One region of the Sporosarcina sp. Y352 genome, then DNA from elsewhere that is predicted to be linked to it. Evidence: riboswitches for the same ligand, from Rfam matches in the RefSeq annotation. Region 1 holds a riboswitch; the other holds the start of a gene.

What was found. A riboswitch is a leader RNA that binds a small molecule or an ion and turns the genes downstream of it on or off. The one in region 1 is predicted to bind thiamine pyrophosphate.
Region 2: another riboswitch for thiamine pyrophosphate. It lies ahead of thiD (bifunctional hydroxymethylpyrimidine kinase/phosphomethylpyrimidine kinase); the one in region 1 lies ahead of AC1TO6_RS10255 (thiamine phosphate synthase).

Annotation. Positions count from the first base shown of each region.
Region 1 covers NZ_JBXCJE010000005.1:102,158-110,265, forward strand. The annotation lists gene AC1TO6_RS10245 (phosphoribosylaminoimidazolesuccinocarboxamide synthase) at 137-820, opposite strand; gene AC1TO6_RS10250 (YebC/PmpR family DNA-binding transcriptional regulator) at 1,139-1,858, shown strand; TPP riboswitch at 1,932-2,040, shown strand; gene AC1TO6_RS10255 (thiamine phosphate synthase) at 2,453-3,055, shown strand; gene thiO (glycine oxidase ThiO) at 3,039-4,139, shown strand; gene thiS (sulfur carrier protein ThiS) at 4,102-4,308, shown strand; gene AC1TO6_RS10270 (thiazole synthase) at 4,305-5,078, shown strand; gene AC1TO6_RS10275 (ThiF family adenylyltransferase) at 5,075-6,091, shown strand; gene AC1TO6_RS10280 (toxic anion resistance protein) at 6,146-7,162, opposite strand; gene AC1TO6_RS10285 (YceG family protein) at 7,231-8,108, opposite strand, start outside.
Region 2 covers NZ_JBXCJE010000005.1:243,265-251,372, reverse strand. The annotation lists gene cdaS (sporulation-specific diadenylate cyclase CdaS) at 641-1,267, shown strand; gene AC1TO6_RS11090 (NADPH-dependent FMN reductase) at 1,349-1,909, opposite strand; gene AC1TO6_RS11085 (histidine phosphatase family protein) at 2,438-3,013, shown strand; TPP riboswitch at 3,354-3,460, shown strand; gene thiD (bifunctional hydroxymethylpyrimidine kinase/phosphomethylpyrimidine kinase) at 3,540-4,370, shown strand; gene thiE (thiamine phosphate synthase) at 4,363-5,022, shown strand; gene AC1TO6_RS11070 (DUF3238 domain-containing protein) at 5,077-6,279, shown strand; gene AC1TO6_RS11065 (transporter substrate-binding domain-containing protein) at 6,460-7,245, shown strand; gene AC1TO6_RS11060 (amino acid ABC transporter permease) at 7,312-7,956, shown strand; gene AC1TO6_RS11055 (amino acid ABC transporter ATP-binding protein) at 7,953-8,108, shown strand, end outside.

The sequences.
Region 1 (8,108 bases):
TCTTTTATTATCTAATGTAGATATATATTGTCCTCTTTATCAAACTTTATCTTACAGTACTCATAAAGTACACTTATTTGATTTCACAAAAAAACCGCTGACAGCCCATTTCCATGGAGTTGTCAGCGATTTTCATTTACGCGAGTATGAGTTTTTCTAGATCCATCGGTGTGATATAAATACCATCCTTGTAGACACGCATATTGCCGCCTGAAATTTCGTCGATCAGCATGATGTTGCCTGTTTCACTGTCGCGTCCGAATTCAAGTTTAATGTCGTACAGATCCAGATCTTTCACTGCAAGTTCAGCTTTGACTACGTCTGAAATTTCTTTCGTCAATGCCTCAAGTGTAATATATTCCTCCGCTGTCAATAATCCAAGTTGCGCGAGTGCATCTTTGTTAATCGGCGGATCGTTACGATCATCATCTTTGAGCGTTACTTCAACGAATGCGTCCAAAGGCTGTCCTTCTTCGCAATACGCGCCGTATCTGCGTAAGAAACTTCCGACTGCACGGTATCTACAAATGACTTCAAGACCTTGTCCGAAAACTTTGGCGGATCTAACCGTCAGAGTCACTTCATCGATATCGGCATCGACGTAATGTGTCGGAATGTCTTTCTCAGCCATTTTCTCAAAAAAGAATTTGGTCATGCGCAGCCCGGATTGACCCGCACCTTCAATCGTCAACCCAACTGTGTTAGCGCCCGGATCAAAAACTCCGTCTTCTCCAGTAACATCATCTTTAAATTTCAGCAGGACATTGCTGCCATCCAATTCGTATACATCTTTGGTTTTCCCTTTATAAATAAGTTTCATGTCCACGTTTCCTTCCATAAGAAAATGTAGTTCCATCATTAGTATAAGTCACTTTTACAATAAGAAACAATAATTTTTTTATTATCGTGAGATAGGTCATGGTTTCATCCCACCAAACGCCTCGTGCTATAGACTTGGATGCACTTTTGCTAGCCTAATCGTGGATACTGTTCGACGGTTTATGGTAACTGATCGACTGCCTGCAAAGTTTCTTCCCCATACAGCCCACTTTTTAAAATTCCCACTCGTCTATATATCCCTATTTGTTGTATACTTATTCTAGTAATTCAATGCACATTCGAAAGTGAGTGGAACTTTATGGGTCGTAAATGGAATAATATCAAAGAGAAGAAAGCGTCAAGAGATGCAGATACAAGCCGTATTTACGCGAAGTTCGGGCGTGAAATCTATGTAGTGGCTAAGCAAGGCGAGCCTGACCCAGAATTGAATCAAGCGCTTAAATTTGTAGTAGAACGCGCGAAAACATATAGTGTCCCAAAGGCGATTATTGACCGCGCGATTGAAAAAGCTAAAGGCGGTTCAGAAGAAAACTTTGACGAACTTCGTTATGAAGGGTTCGGACCGAATGGTTCAATGGTTATTGTTGACACACTGACAAACAACGTCAATCGCACCGCATCGGAAGTGCGTGCTGCTTTCGGTAAAAATGGCGGAAACATGGGCGTTAGCGGGTCAGTTGCCTATATGTTCGAAGCGACAGCCGTTATCGGACTTGAAGGTAAATCGGCGGATGACATTCTCGAACTGTTAATGGATGCCGATGTCGAAGTGCGTGATATCTTGGATGAGGATGAATCCGTCATTATATATGCAGCTCCCGACCAATTCCATGCTGTTCAGGAAGCTCTTAAAAGTGCCGGTATTACAGAGTTTACCGTTGCGGAAATAACAATGCTTGCACAAAATGATTTGACACTTTCACCAGAAGCACTAGTACAATTCGAAAAAATGATTGATACATTGGATGATTTAGAAGATGTTCAACAAGTACATCACAACGTCCACTTAGACGACTAATTTTAATTATTCGCTCTTTCATTCCTTCAAGTGTCATGCTATGCTACTCTTAGATTGACAATTTCATAACATATTCGACCATTAGGGGAATCCTTTTAAAGGACTGAGAAACGAGTTCCACTCCGCTACCCTTATCACCTGAACGGGTTTGTACCTGCGTAGGGAAGTGGCGTGTCTTCTTTTCAGTGCATTCAAATGCCAATGACAGACCACTTTCCATACCAGGAAAGTGGTTTTTTTGTATTCAGAAAAGCGCAAGGCGCCGTTTAGTCCCGACAGGCATAAGTCAATCCAGCGACGTGGCGCTCTTTGTGGATGCGAATCGCTAATCCAGGCTCAGGGCCAGAGGCATCCCCAGAGCGCCAAGCGTTATAAAATGTACACTCTGAATTAAATCTCTCTCAATAATGGACACTCCAGTGAAGGCGCGGCAAAGGGGTAGCCGAAGCCGTGAGCCTGGATGCGAAGCGCTTATCCAGGCTCACGGCCAGAGGCATCCCCAGAGCGCCAAGCGATATATAATCCGTACTCCAAAGCGAATTAAATGGGATTCTTTATTGCACTCGTATATATCTTTCGAAAAGGAGGAATTTGATGAAAGTGATCGCCGTAACAAATGACCGGATGGATAATACGCAATTGGTCAATACACTATTAAAAATCGAATCGGCTATCGACGCTGTCATCTTACGTGAAAAGTCAAAATCGGATTCGGAAGTGATTGATTTGATTCAACAATTAACATTCAATGGATTCGACGGCACTAAAATCATCGTCCACAGTTCGATGGAAATCGCTTCGAATATGGGGCTGAAAAAAGTGCAGCTCCCCGGACATATACCACTATCAGCCGCCAAAACTGACTTCCCTGACCTTTCATTCGGCAAATCCGTCCATTCACTGGCGGAAGCAAAAGCCGCATATGAAGCCGGTGCTGATTGGCTATTATATGGTCATTTGTTCAAAACGGGTTCAAAAGAAGGTTTGATTCCGCGCGGAACGATCGAACTTTTTCAAATGACTGCTTCACTTCCGATTCCGGTCTATGCAATCGGCGGTATACAACCGCACCATCTCTCACAATTGAACCAAGGCGGCGTTTCAGGCGTTGCGGTAATGTCGTCGATTTTCGGAAGCGATAATCCCGAAGTTGCAGCAATTGCTTACCTGGAGGCAAGCTATGTCGCAAAGCGTTGATGTAGCGATCATTGGCGGCGGTATTATTGGTTGTAGCATCGCTTATTACTTAGCGAAAGAAGGCTTGTCCGTACACCTTCTCGAACAGAATGAAATTGCACAGGGTACTACCCGAGCGGCGGGAGGTATGCTCGGTGCACACTCTGAATACCTGAATGATATGTTTTATTCATTCGCGCGTGATAGCCAAGCACTGTATAAGAAATTCCTTAGTAATTTTGGCGGTGACATCGGTTATACGACCGGAGGCATTATCCAACTTGCCCGTTCGGATGAAGAACGGATTGCCTTATCCCGCTGGAATGATGCCGCCTATCTCTCAGCCGTGCAAGTTTGCGAACGGATTCCATATGTCGCATCTCCTGCTTTCGGTGCTTACCTATTTGAAGATGATGTCCATGTTCATCCTGAAAAAACTTGTCTCGCATTTTGTGAAGCAGCTAAAAAATTGGGCGTTGTTGTTTCAGAGCATTTCTATGCAGATAGCATCAAAGATTTGCATAACGGCTATCAGATAACTAATGGTTCATCCATGATTACTGCAAAACACGTAGTCATTGCAGGCGGAGCAGCGAGTGCAAGGCTCATTCCCGCACTTCAAATAACTACAGTGAAAGGACAATGCATGCAACTCGATGCGATGGGTATGCAATTGCCTTATACACTTTTCCATAAAGGCTGTTACATTGTGCCCCGCCCGGATGGGACACTTGTCGTCGGGGCGACGATGGAACAAGATGAATTTGATTTACAGACGACGTATGCCGGAAACCTGGCACTAAAAGACATTGCCGAAGGTTTTATACACGGCCTTTCCCGGCTTCCTGTCCTGTCTAGATGGGCAGGCATGCGTCCGAAAACAGTTGATGATTTGCCATATATCGGACAGGTTCCCGGGAAAGAAAATATGTATATTGCGGCAGGTCATTTCAGAAATGGTATTTTATTGGCACCCGCTACGGCCAATATGATTTACGATATGATCGCCGGAAATGAAATAAACACGGAGCGAATGGATGCATTCAATCCGAAAAGGGGGATTTTTCATGGAACGAACAATCGAACTCAACGGCAACCGGTATGAGATTCCGGCAGAGGTTAGAAATATAGAGGAACTGCTACGTCACCTAGAACTTGCGGAACGTATTGTCATCGTCGAACTGAACAGGGACATTCTCGCGAAAGATGCCTATGACTTGCCTATCAACGACCGGGACCAAATTGAAATCATTCACTTTGTAGGAGGAGGATAATTATGCTGACAATCGGTAATAAAACGTTTAACTCAAGACTACTTTTAGGGACAGGAAAATATCCGTCATTTGATGTACAAAAAGAAGCAGTGCGTGTGTCGGAATCGGAAATTCTGACGTTTGCAGTGAGGCGCATGAATATATTTGAACCGTCACAGCCGAATTTCTTGGAGCAACTCGACTTGTCGAAATATACATTGTTGCCAAACACGGCCGGGGCTAAAACAGCAGAAGAAGCTGTACGCATCGCGAAATTAGCGAAAGCGTCGGGACTTTGCGATATGGTGAAAGTTGAAATTATCGGCTGTGACCGGTCTTTGCTACCCGATCCTGTTGAAACGCTACGCGCGACGGAAATGCTGTTGGATGAAGGTTTCATCGTCCTGCCATACACGTCTGATGATGTTGTGCTTGCCCGCAGGTTATGTGAAATGGGCGTCCATGCAATTATGCCAGGCGCTTCGCCGATTGGATCAGGTCGCGGGATTTTAAACCCACTCAACTTATCCTTCATCATTGAACAATCCAACGTACCCGTTATTATCGATGCGGGAATCGGTTCGCCAAAAGATGCGGCATATGCAATGGAGCTTGGCGCGGATGGGGTTTTATTGAACACCGCGGTTTCTGAAGCTGGGGACCCTGTCAAAATGGCCCTTGCGATGAAACTGGCGATAGAAGCGGGAAGGCTTGGCTATGAAGCTGGACGTATGCCAGAGCGGGATTACGCGGTTGCAAGCAGTCCCACGGAAGGACTTGTAACCAATTGAGTGAAAGATATTCGCGCCAGGAGTTGTTCGCTCCGATTGGTATAGATGGGCAAAAACGGATCCGAGCTGCAAGTATCTTCATATTAGGGGCGGGTGCACTTGGTTCGTCCGGAGCCGAGATGCTCGTCCGTGCTGGCGTCGGGCGAATAACAATCGTCGACCGGGATATCATCGAATGGACGAATCTTCACCGTCAACAACTGTATACCGAGCAGGACGTCGTTGAACAATTGCCGAAAGCCATTGCAGCGGAGAAGCGATTGAAGGCGATTAATAGCGATGTCTTCGTGACGGGAATCGTTGCCGATGTGACCCCTAAAAACGTCCTTGACTTGATGGACGGACATGATGTCATTTTGGACGCGACAGACAATATTGAGACTAGATTGCTGGCAAACGATGCAGCGCTGAAACTCGGGATTCCTTTTTTCATGGGCGCTTGTGTCGGCAGTTATGGACTGACGTTCCCAATTGGGGTAAAAGAACATCAGCCTTGTTTGCATTGTCTACTGGAAACATTGCCTTCCCAGACATTGACGTGCGATACGGTCGGCGTAATCAGCCCGATTGTCGTAACAACCGCGGCCCGGCAAGTTGCAGACTTATTGAAGTATATAACGGGAACACCGTTTGAGCCGAAGCTCGAATCTGCTGACTTATGGACCGGTGATCGCGCTTCAATGGGGGTTGCGAGTATGAAGAAAGCAGGCTGTCCAAGCTGTTCAGAAAATGCCGTGTATCCCTTCCTTTCCGCCCGTGAATCAATGAAAACCGCGGTACTCTGCGGACGTGATACTGTCCAGTTAACTTGGCCAGAAAGCAGAATGTTTGAGCTTGTATCTTTTGCCGGCTCTATCCAAGGAACCGTAACGAAATTAATCCACAATCCGCATCTCGTTGCCTGTGAATACAACGGGCACCGCATCGTTCTGTTCCGTGATGGCCGTATGCTCGTCCACGGAACAAAAGACGTTGTGGTAGCGAAGAAGATTGCTGCAGGATTGCTCGGTTAATTGTTCTACTATACAAAAAAGGGGAGAATCCATAGTATGTGGATTCTCCTTTGTTCACTTACCAAAATTTTTCATGCTATCCTGCAATTGAGCTATCCGTTTCATGCCGTCTTCCCTTGTACGTTTGTTTTCATCTTCAATGGCTCTCGTTTCCTCAAGCCCTTTTACGATTGTGCTCCAGCTTTCTTCAATCGTTTCGATTTTAATACTAGGTCCCCCTGCAGTACGGGCGATATCCACACTTTGTCTAGCAATATTCTGCGAGTTTTTCAGTAACATTTCATTTGTCCTTTTATCGAGTTCAGCCATGGAATCTGCTACTAGCTTTTGTCGTTTTGCAGAAACTGCCTGAATGATACCATTTTTGAATATTGGAATCGTTGTAATGAATGCCGAATTGATCTTCCCGATAAGTTTCGTATTACCGCGTTGTAGGACTCGGAGTTGAGGAGCTGTCTGCAGTGCGACCATTCTCGCCATTTCAAGATCATACACCCGCTCTTCAAGTGCCTGAATCGCATTATTCATAGTATCCAATTCCATCTGTGCTAACTGATCACCGCCAGCTGATCTTTGTTCAAGGGCCGGAACGAGTGCCCGCAACTCTTCGGATTTAATCTGCCCAGCTACAACATACTTTTCAAGTGCCATGTAGTAGTTATAGTTTTGGTCATACATCTCATCCATATTTGTCGTTGAACGAATCATCTCGTCCTTATACTTTGAAATTTCGATGTTTATTCCTTCAATTTCCTTACCGAGCGATTGGTATTTGCCAAACACCTTTTCAATTAACTTATCCCCACGCTTGAAAAATTTCCCCATAAAACCTTTTGGCTTGTCAAAGTCATTTTTATCGAACTTATCCATCGTTTTTCCAAGTTTTCTCAACATTTCGCCTGAATCAGTTACACTTGATGAACGCATAGAAGCCAATATACGGTCAGCAAAGGTAGAGATTTCAACTGCCGGTTCTTTTCCGAATTCTAATAATGCATTCTGATTTCTCGTATCGATTGACCGAACTAAATTCTGCACTTCTGGATCCTGCCTTAACTCCATGCGCATCATTTCTGCTTTGTTTTCCGTCAATAATTCTACTTCATAATTTTTCGTTTCTTCGATGACAATCAATCCCTTCATTTAAAAAATCGATTTAAAAAACCGCTTACAATTGAAAAATCCTTTTTACTCTCCTGATAGTGTAAATCGAATACCATATCTTCCAGCAAATGATGGTCAAAATACTCTTTCTCGATAAAGTGCTCTAGATCATTGTGACCAGGAGGATTGTATAATATAATATCAAGTCCAAATTCATTTACTAGTATTAATAATGCTGCATCCGCTCTTGATAATACGCCGTTAATTTCATTATTATATAAAACTATTTTCGGAATTTCCTGCGCATAATCAAACGTCTGTAATAGATTGGGCAGTTCTTCCGAAAGGTTTATGGCCTGGGTGAATAAGTAGAGAGAAACTTGTTCCTGACTTTCCCCTGCGAGTGCCTTCAATTTAGGATTGGCACACATACGCGCAATTGCTGCCGCGAGTCCTAGTTGAACGCCATCATGAAGATAACCATATTGCCACCAGTTGCTCTTCATCATTAGTTCCGGACTTAAACGACCGTCTTTGCCAAGTGCATGCTGGTAATGGTATTGGTTGTTCGCTTTTTTGTCCTGCATAAAAGGGAACTTTTTTACGATTATGCAATTGGGTTGACTTGTGAGGTTATGCATTTTATCCCAATACTCTTTGCGATTTGTCGAAACGCCCGAAACCTTCGCGAATAGCGATGGAATCTTTACTTCGTTCCCGCTGGCCGAGAAGTTAGGTCTTATAAAAGCCTTTTCCTTCGCCAATAAAAAAATCTCATCGTATGTTGTTTTCAATGTGACTGACATGGGGAGATAATTGCGGAACTGCCACGGCTTATAATAGGCGGACCCTTCGTGGTGAAGCACATGATCAATTTCTTTTGAAGCACGATATGCGACAGTCCCTTGCCGTT
Region 2 (8,108 bases), 140 kb from region 1:
TCCCGCTGGAGTCGCCGCTCTTCACTACAATCAACTAGATCTTACTATAAAAAAAGAACTTTTTCAGCGCCCTCGATGCCTACCGCGATAAGCCGGAAAGAAGATCCGGGAGGGATTGAACTGCATCCCTCTATCAGTCTTATCGCTTCGGCTACCACGAAGTCGCGCCTTCGTTGTAGGATCTATATAAGAAGGCACATTTCAAAGTCGGAGAGGAGATTTGCAATCTGAAGTGTTTCTTTCTTCAATGAAATTAGTATCTAATAGTACTCACATTATATCTCAGTCCATACATCTAAAAATCACTCACTCAATAATAAACACCCCAGCGCAGGCGCGGCAAAGGGGTAGCTTAAGCCGTGAGACTGGATGCGAAGCGTTAATCCAGGCTCATGGCCAGAGGCATCCCCAAAGCGCTAAGCGGTCTACGACCCATACTTCGAATCACAACTCTCTCAATATCAATTTTTATTACTTTTCCCGGGAAATTTTGAATGCGAATAATAGAAGAAATACAGTAAAAGCATATCCTGCGAGGATGTAATGCTGGAATTAGGGTAAACTATGCTACTAAACAAAAAACAAATGGAGTAGATGGAGTTTGACAAAAACGCTAACAAATGAAATGAGGTGTATTAACATAGACCAAATGAATTGTGACTTTACCCCACTGAAAGAACAATTAATAAAGGGGCTAGAGAATGTTTTGGTTCAAGTTAATCATGGAATAAAAACATTGAAAAGTGATGACTATTGTCTATTAGGAAAACTTGCTGATATTAAAGGGGAGTTTGAAAAAGCGGAAGCTGTTGCTGCATCTTTTTATCTAAATTGTTATTTGTCACCATATACTGACAAGTACTTAGCGATATCTACTAGCATTCAACGCCTTTCAAACCAAAGGCATGGTGCATTGATTGTGATTGAGCGAGAGAATCACTTGGATTCTTTTATACGCTCTGGAACGCCCATCGGTGCAACATTGACTCACTCCCTCTTGGAATCTCTCTTTTATCCAGGTAACCCCCTTCATGATGGTGCTGTATTGGTTCGTAACAATCAAATTTTTTCTGCTGCAAATGTTTTGCCTTTATCAAACATAGTTGTCGGTGAAAAAAAGTTAGGTACACGTCATCGGGCTGCGATTGGTTTATCCGAAGTAAGCGATGCTTTAGTGCTGGTAGTTTCCGAAGAGACAGGGAAAGTTTCTTTTGCTATAAATGGAGAAATTCATCCTATTATTACTTCAAGCGCACTATTCGTATAATTTCGGGGAAATGAATTTAGTGAGTTAAAATGAAAAAAGGTGTGAAAGGATGAGTAGTCATCCTTTCACACCTTTTGACTATTAAGAACGTAAAGTTTTTAAAGCGCCGCTCCAAGCAAGAACTTGGTCAAGCATTGTGTTAGCGTTACCAGCATGGTAGTCAGCAGGTTTGAACACGCTCATGTCTTCGAAATCTGACATTAGTGAGAATGTAACTGCCGTACGTACGTCAGCAACTTGTAGCTCACCTAAGATTAGACGAAGGTTTTCGTGTGCACGCGTACCACCTAAGCTACCATATCCAACAAACCCAGCTGCTTTGTTGTTCAATTCTGGGTTCAAGTAGTCAAGTGCATTTTTAAGTGCTCCACCGATTGCGTGATTGTATTCAGGAGTTACGAAAATATAGCCGTCGAAAGAAGCCATTTTTTCTGACCATGCTTTAATTTGAGTTTCAGCATCAGGTTGTGCGTTTGCTGAGCCCAAAAGTGGAAGGTTATAATTTGCAAGATCCACAATTTCATATTCTGCGTCATTGCGTTTTTGTGCAAATTCGTTCATCCATTTTGCAACAGCATCACCATTACGACCTACACGTACACTACCTTGAACAATACCGATTTTTAGTTTTGCGTTAGTCATTGTTATTTCCTCCTCATTATTCTTGCCAAATAGTTTATTGAAAAAACCCATTACTTACACCGCCATTACTATTCTTTGTTGGAAAATGTGAATGAAACACGAATATCTGCAATTGGGTTACATCAGAAGATCAACCAATTTGAATTTACTGTGCTACCATTCCGTTCTTAATTTGATGCGTACTTCGCCATGACGGGACTTATGTAATTCTCTGAGAAGTGAAAAGTTCAATTTAAATATAGTATCTCCAACTTAATTTAAATTGAAAGTCCTTCTATGATGTAAATGAATTGTATAGTCACCTAAAGCTAGAATCCAAAATAATTAATTGGAAAGTGGTTCCAAGAAAGTTATATAAGAGGTGCTATCTTGAATTCAAGGTAATTTAAGCTTAAGCCCTTTAAACTTATTTGTCTACATATCTGCTTTGCTAGCTAAATGAGTCGTTTTGTAATTGCATGATACCTGAAATGTTTCCTTTTCAGACTACGAGGGAAAATAGAATAGTATGTAAGGGGGGAATCAGAAATGGGGAAAACGATATATGTTGTGCGCCATTGCTCAGCCGAAGGGCAGGAACCGGAGGCGGATTTGACTGCAGAGGGCATATTACAAGCGGGGCATCTTGCAGACTTCTTCGATGAAATTGAAGTGGATCGGATTATTACGAGCCCATTTAAGCGTGCACGTGAAACAGCCAAGCCTCTAATGGAAAAGAAAGGTTTGTATGTCGAGGTTGATAGCAGACTGAAGGAGAGGGTGTTGAGTTCGACTGCGTTTAGGGATTGGTTGATAAAACTCGAGGATACCTTTTTGGACCTTCACCTAAAATATGATAATGGGGAATCTTCAAGAGAGGCTATGTCGCGGATATGCGATGTAATTGATGAACTAGGTGAGGAATCAAAAACGGTGCTTGTAACGCACGGGAATTTGATGGCATTGTTGTTAAGATGCCATGATGAACACTTTGGTTTTGAAAAGTGGCAAGCACTAACCAATCCAGATGTCTACGTCGTTCACATTAATGACGAATCCACAACCGTGGAACGACTTTGGAGTAACAAAAGCGGAGGTCGCCTGCAAGACGCGACAAGCACATGACAAGACTGCGAAGCGGCGCACTATGTCCTGTCCAGCAATGAAAAAACAGGCCGATGGAGTCTTGGCCTGTTTGGTAGTTTGATATGTTAACCCACTGTAAGACTAGTAACAATGACTAGTGCGATAATAACGAGTGCCCCCAAAAAACTGAACCACATGGATCGGTCGGGATTATTCGGTCTGCTGTCTGCTTTATGCATACAAATGCGCCTTCTTTCGATATTGTATTTTTAATTATACGCCTCCTGGTCTATTAAAGAAGTAAACACGCTCCGAAATAATATACTTATCAGTCTTCTTAGGTCAGGTATGGTACACTAAATACAAAGCTAAATAGTTCAACAACCACTGGGGGAGCCTTTTTTAAGGCTGAGACGTGCATGGATGCGCGGACCCTTGGAACCTGATCCGGATTATACCGGCGTAGGAAAGTGGGTACGCCTTTTAGCACCATTTAAATGGCCAGCCGCTTCCTAACGTCATCGGAAAGCGGCTTTTTAATATATATAAAAGGATGGCGAATTGAATGGTACAAGTGGCATTGACAATTGCGGGATCGGATAGTGGTGGCGGTGCGGGTATTCAAGCGGACTTGAAGACGTTTCATGAATTGGGTGTTTTCGGTACGTCAGCACTGACAGCAGTTACCGCGCAAAACACTTTTGGCGTTTCGGCGATTCAACCAATTGAATTGAACATCATTGAAGCGCAAATAAAGGCGGTAATGGAAGACTTCGAAGTCACAGCCATTAAGACGGGAATGTTATTTTCTTCAGAAATAATTCATACAGTGGCAGATGCTCTTCGTTTGAATAGAATTCCGCTGGTTATCGACCCGGTGATGATTGCAAAAGGCGGTGCTTCATTATTAAAAGATGAAGCGGTTATTGCGTTAAAAACCGTTCTGGTACCGCTTGCGGCCATTGTAACGCCGAATATCCCGGAAGCGGAAGTAATTGCGGGAATGGAGATAAAGTCTGATGCGGATATGGAAGAAGCGGCGAAACGCATATTGGCTTTGGGTGCTCGTGCAGTCCTCATTAAAGGGGGGCACCGTAAAGAAGCGTTATTCGCGGAAGATTTGTTCATGGGTGCGGGGGGAGAACGATTTTCAGTTCGCTCGCCTTGGGTAGATACGAAAGATACGCACGGAACGGGGTGCACCTATTCTGCCGCACTGACAGCTTTTCTCGCAAATGGGGAGCCCGCTGCGAAGGCGGTGGTTTCTGCGAAATGTTTCATCCACGCGGCTATTGAAGATGGACTAGGAATTGGTGGAGGTCACGGCCCTACGAATCACTGGGCGTATGGGCGACGTGAAAAAAAGATACTTGAAGGGGTTGTAGTGAATGGATAAGCGGACTGTAAATCTCTATTTCATCATGGGAACTACGAATTTGGCAGGACTCGACCCACTGTTCGTATTGGAAGAGGCGCTAAAAGGTGGTATCACATGTTTTCAGTTACGTGAAAAGGGGCATGGTGCTTTACAAGGTGAAAAACTGAAGTCTTTTGCTATCTCGTGTAAGCAATTGTGCGGACAATATAATGTGCCGTTCATCGTCAATGATGATTTGGATCTGGCAATTGAGATAGAGGCGGATGGTGTCCATCTTGGACAGGAAGACGGAGAAATTATTGCTGTGCGCAAGAGGGTCGGCACAGGCATGCTTATCGGTGTTTCTACCCATAATGTGGAGGAGGCGCTAGCCGCATCTGATGCGGGGGCAAATTACATTGGTCTTGGTCCTGTTTATGAAACGACGTCGAAAAGTGATGCGCAACCTACCATTGGGATTGAAATGGTAAGTGAAGTAGCATCTCTTTTGCCTGGGTTACCTATCGTTGGTATTGGCGGTATTACAGAACGTAAGGCGGGTGCAGTTATTAAGGCGGGAGCGTCCGGTGTAGCAGTAATTTCTGCGATTTCGGGAGAAGAAGATCCTGCGGAAGCGGCAAGTCGAATGAAAGGGGCAGTGCTTATTTCATTAACTGGCATCGAAATGTGATGTTTAATCATGCGTAAAATACACCACACTTCTGAATAGGACGGAGGCGTGTTTATGAAAAAGAAAGCATTTGAAATACAATCCGTGTTGCATAAGCCAGATTTGATTTATTTCACATGGAATGATGTAGGTGGGACCTATAATGTCTATAAAGACGGATGCCATTTATATGAAGGAACCGTGCCTGAATTCAGCGACGGTGATTTCAAACATGGCAAACTATATAATTATTCCATTGAACGAGTCGAAGATGGAAATGTTGTCGACGTTATTGTATTGCAAACGCCTGCTTTTGCTGAAGAGAAGGAACTAGAAAATCCACTCCAATTCCTTATTATGACAACCATCGTTGCAAAAACACAAATTGCGCTGTCTTGGGAAAGAATTAAAGATGTAGACGAATATGACGTTTACCGAAATGGAACATACATGGCGACGGTAAATGGAAATCGCTACATCGACCGGGACTTTTCGTTGGATGAAGTTTATGTATATTCCATCGAGTCCAAGCGACCACTCGTGAAATCGGAGGAACGGTTTAATGTCTTTCAGTCCGTTGTTTCCTCTACTTTCGGGTTAGTGAATCCGAAGTCGTCGAAGGAAGAAGCGGCGGTTGAAAGGTTTTCGGTAGTAAAAGTAATAGGCGAGGCGAACAAGCTGCTACTCCCCGTCCAAGATCGAGTGCAGTTGCCAAACGCGGATAAGTGGCATTTTAGATATACGACTTTTCTGGAAGACGAATGGGTGATGAATCCAAACCTCTTATCACGGAATCGGTATTTCAAGGGGGATGACAGAGGGTTTGACCCAAATGGGGAAAGCTATCGTACCCGTGTGGACATCGACCTCGAGTACAATCTCAAGGACTCTCCGCTAACGTTCACGAGGGATGTGGGTCCTTCGGTTGCTTATTCTGTTTTGAAGCGCTTTCGAGAACAGGAAACAGCGTCAAGCGAAGGGATTTCATTGGAGCGTACAGACCACAAGAAAGGCGAGTCCGGATTCCATCTTACCCATGCTGTAGGCAATCCTTTAACGACAGCTCCTGATATCGATTATGAAGTACGTGCCGTTATGCGGCGGGATGGTATGTATGACTTGTGTGGCTATCACGATCAGGCACCCAATCATGAAATCTATTTGATTCGCGGTGAAGGAGAAACGTGGGAACCGATTCATCAGGCCGAGAGTAAAGGTCTTGCTTGGATGTCGGGTGTAACAGCATGGCAATACTGGCGAATATCTAATTTTGAATAGTAAACACTGAACTCTTTCCGCTTGTTAAGATAGGAAGAGTTCAGTGTTTATATTTAATTTTGCACAGTTGACTCAATCTTTCAGGAACCGAAACTTAGGTCGAAACGCAAAAATAGACTTAACGATGTGGGACTATTGTGATATGTTAGATTATGAAATTACCAAAGAGGGGGAATTAGTATGAAAAAGTTTGGTATTATCACTTTGCTACTATCTATTATCCTAGTTATTGCAGCATGCGGAACGGATAAAGAGGAAAGCACTGGGGGCAGCTCGGATTCTGGGGACAGCAAGGAAGTTTATAAGGTTGGAATAGATACAACATATCCACCATTTGAGTTCGAAGTGGACGGAGAATATACAGGAATCGATATCGACATTATTACAGCAATCGCAAAAAACCAAGGATTTGAAATTGAATTCGATGCAATGGATTTTGGCGGAATTATTCCGGCAATGCAAGCAGACCAACTTGATATCGCAATCGCTGGAATGAGTATTACTGACGAGCGTAAACAGGTAGTAGATTTCTCTGACGCTTACTTTGAAGCAGGTCTTATACTCGTTGTTGATGAAAAAACAACAGATGTTAAAGGGATTGAAGATATGAAAGGTAAGACAATCGCAGCGAAGAACGGAACAACTGGCGCTAAATTTGCACAGGAAAATGAAGGTGAATATGGCTACAAACTCGTTCTATTCGATGATAGCCCCTCTATGTTCCAAGAAGTTCAAAACGGCAATGCAGATGCATTGATTGAAGACTATCCAGTAATTGCTTATGCAATTTCCCAAAACAGTCTTGGCTTACAAACTGTCGGCGAACGTTTGAATGGAGACCAATATGGAATTGCTGTCCTTAAAGGAGAACAAGCAGATGTTCTTAAGAAAATTAACGAAGGACTGCAAGACCTTCGTGACAGCGGCGAATATGACAAAATTCTAGACAAGTATCTTGGGGAATAAAAAATAGACTTTTAAAGTATAGCGTGTTCCTTGCGCTATATTTTTTTTCTTAAAGGAGATGACTAAATGGAGACGATAATTGCTGCATTGCCATATTTAATTGAAGGACTGAAAGTTACCGTTTACATCTTTTTCTTTTCAATTATTATTGGATTTTTGATTGGATTGGTAACAGCTTTAATGCGACTGACGCCTATTAAGCCATTAAACTGGATTTCGAAGGCATTTGTGGACATAATCCGTGGTACACCATTTATTGTTCAATTGTTCTTTATTTACTTTGGATTAAATTCACTTGAATTTATTTCGTTGGACAGAACGGTTGCTGGTATTTTGACTGTCGCATTGAATGCCGGTGCCTATTTCTCTGAAATTATTCGTGCGGGCATTCAGTCGATCGACAAAGGGCAGACGGAAGCAGCAAGGTCTCTCGGTCTCACACAAACGCAAACGATGCGTTCTGTTGTGTTACCGCAAGCTTTCAGAAGAATGTTGCCGACAATTACGAACCAGTCTATTATCAGTTTCAAAGATACTTCACTTCTGTCCATTATAGGAATTGCGGATATTGTACAGAAAGGGAAAGTACAGGCAAGTGCTACGTTTATGCACTTTGAAATCTGGCTGACAGTTGGTATCATATACTTCATCATCATCTATCTGTTGTCGCTGCTTGCCAGCTTCTTCGAAAGGAGGTTTGTGCTTAGATGACTATTATCCAAGTAACAAACTTAAAGAAATCATTCGGTGACCTTGAAGTACTGAAAGATATCAATGTTGAGATAAAGGAACGTGAAGTGGTCTGCGTTATCGGTCCTTCTGGTTCTGGAAAAAGTACATTTTTACGCTGTTTGAATCGTCTG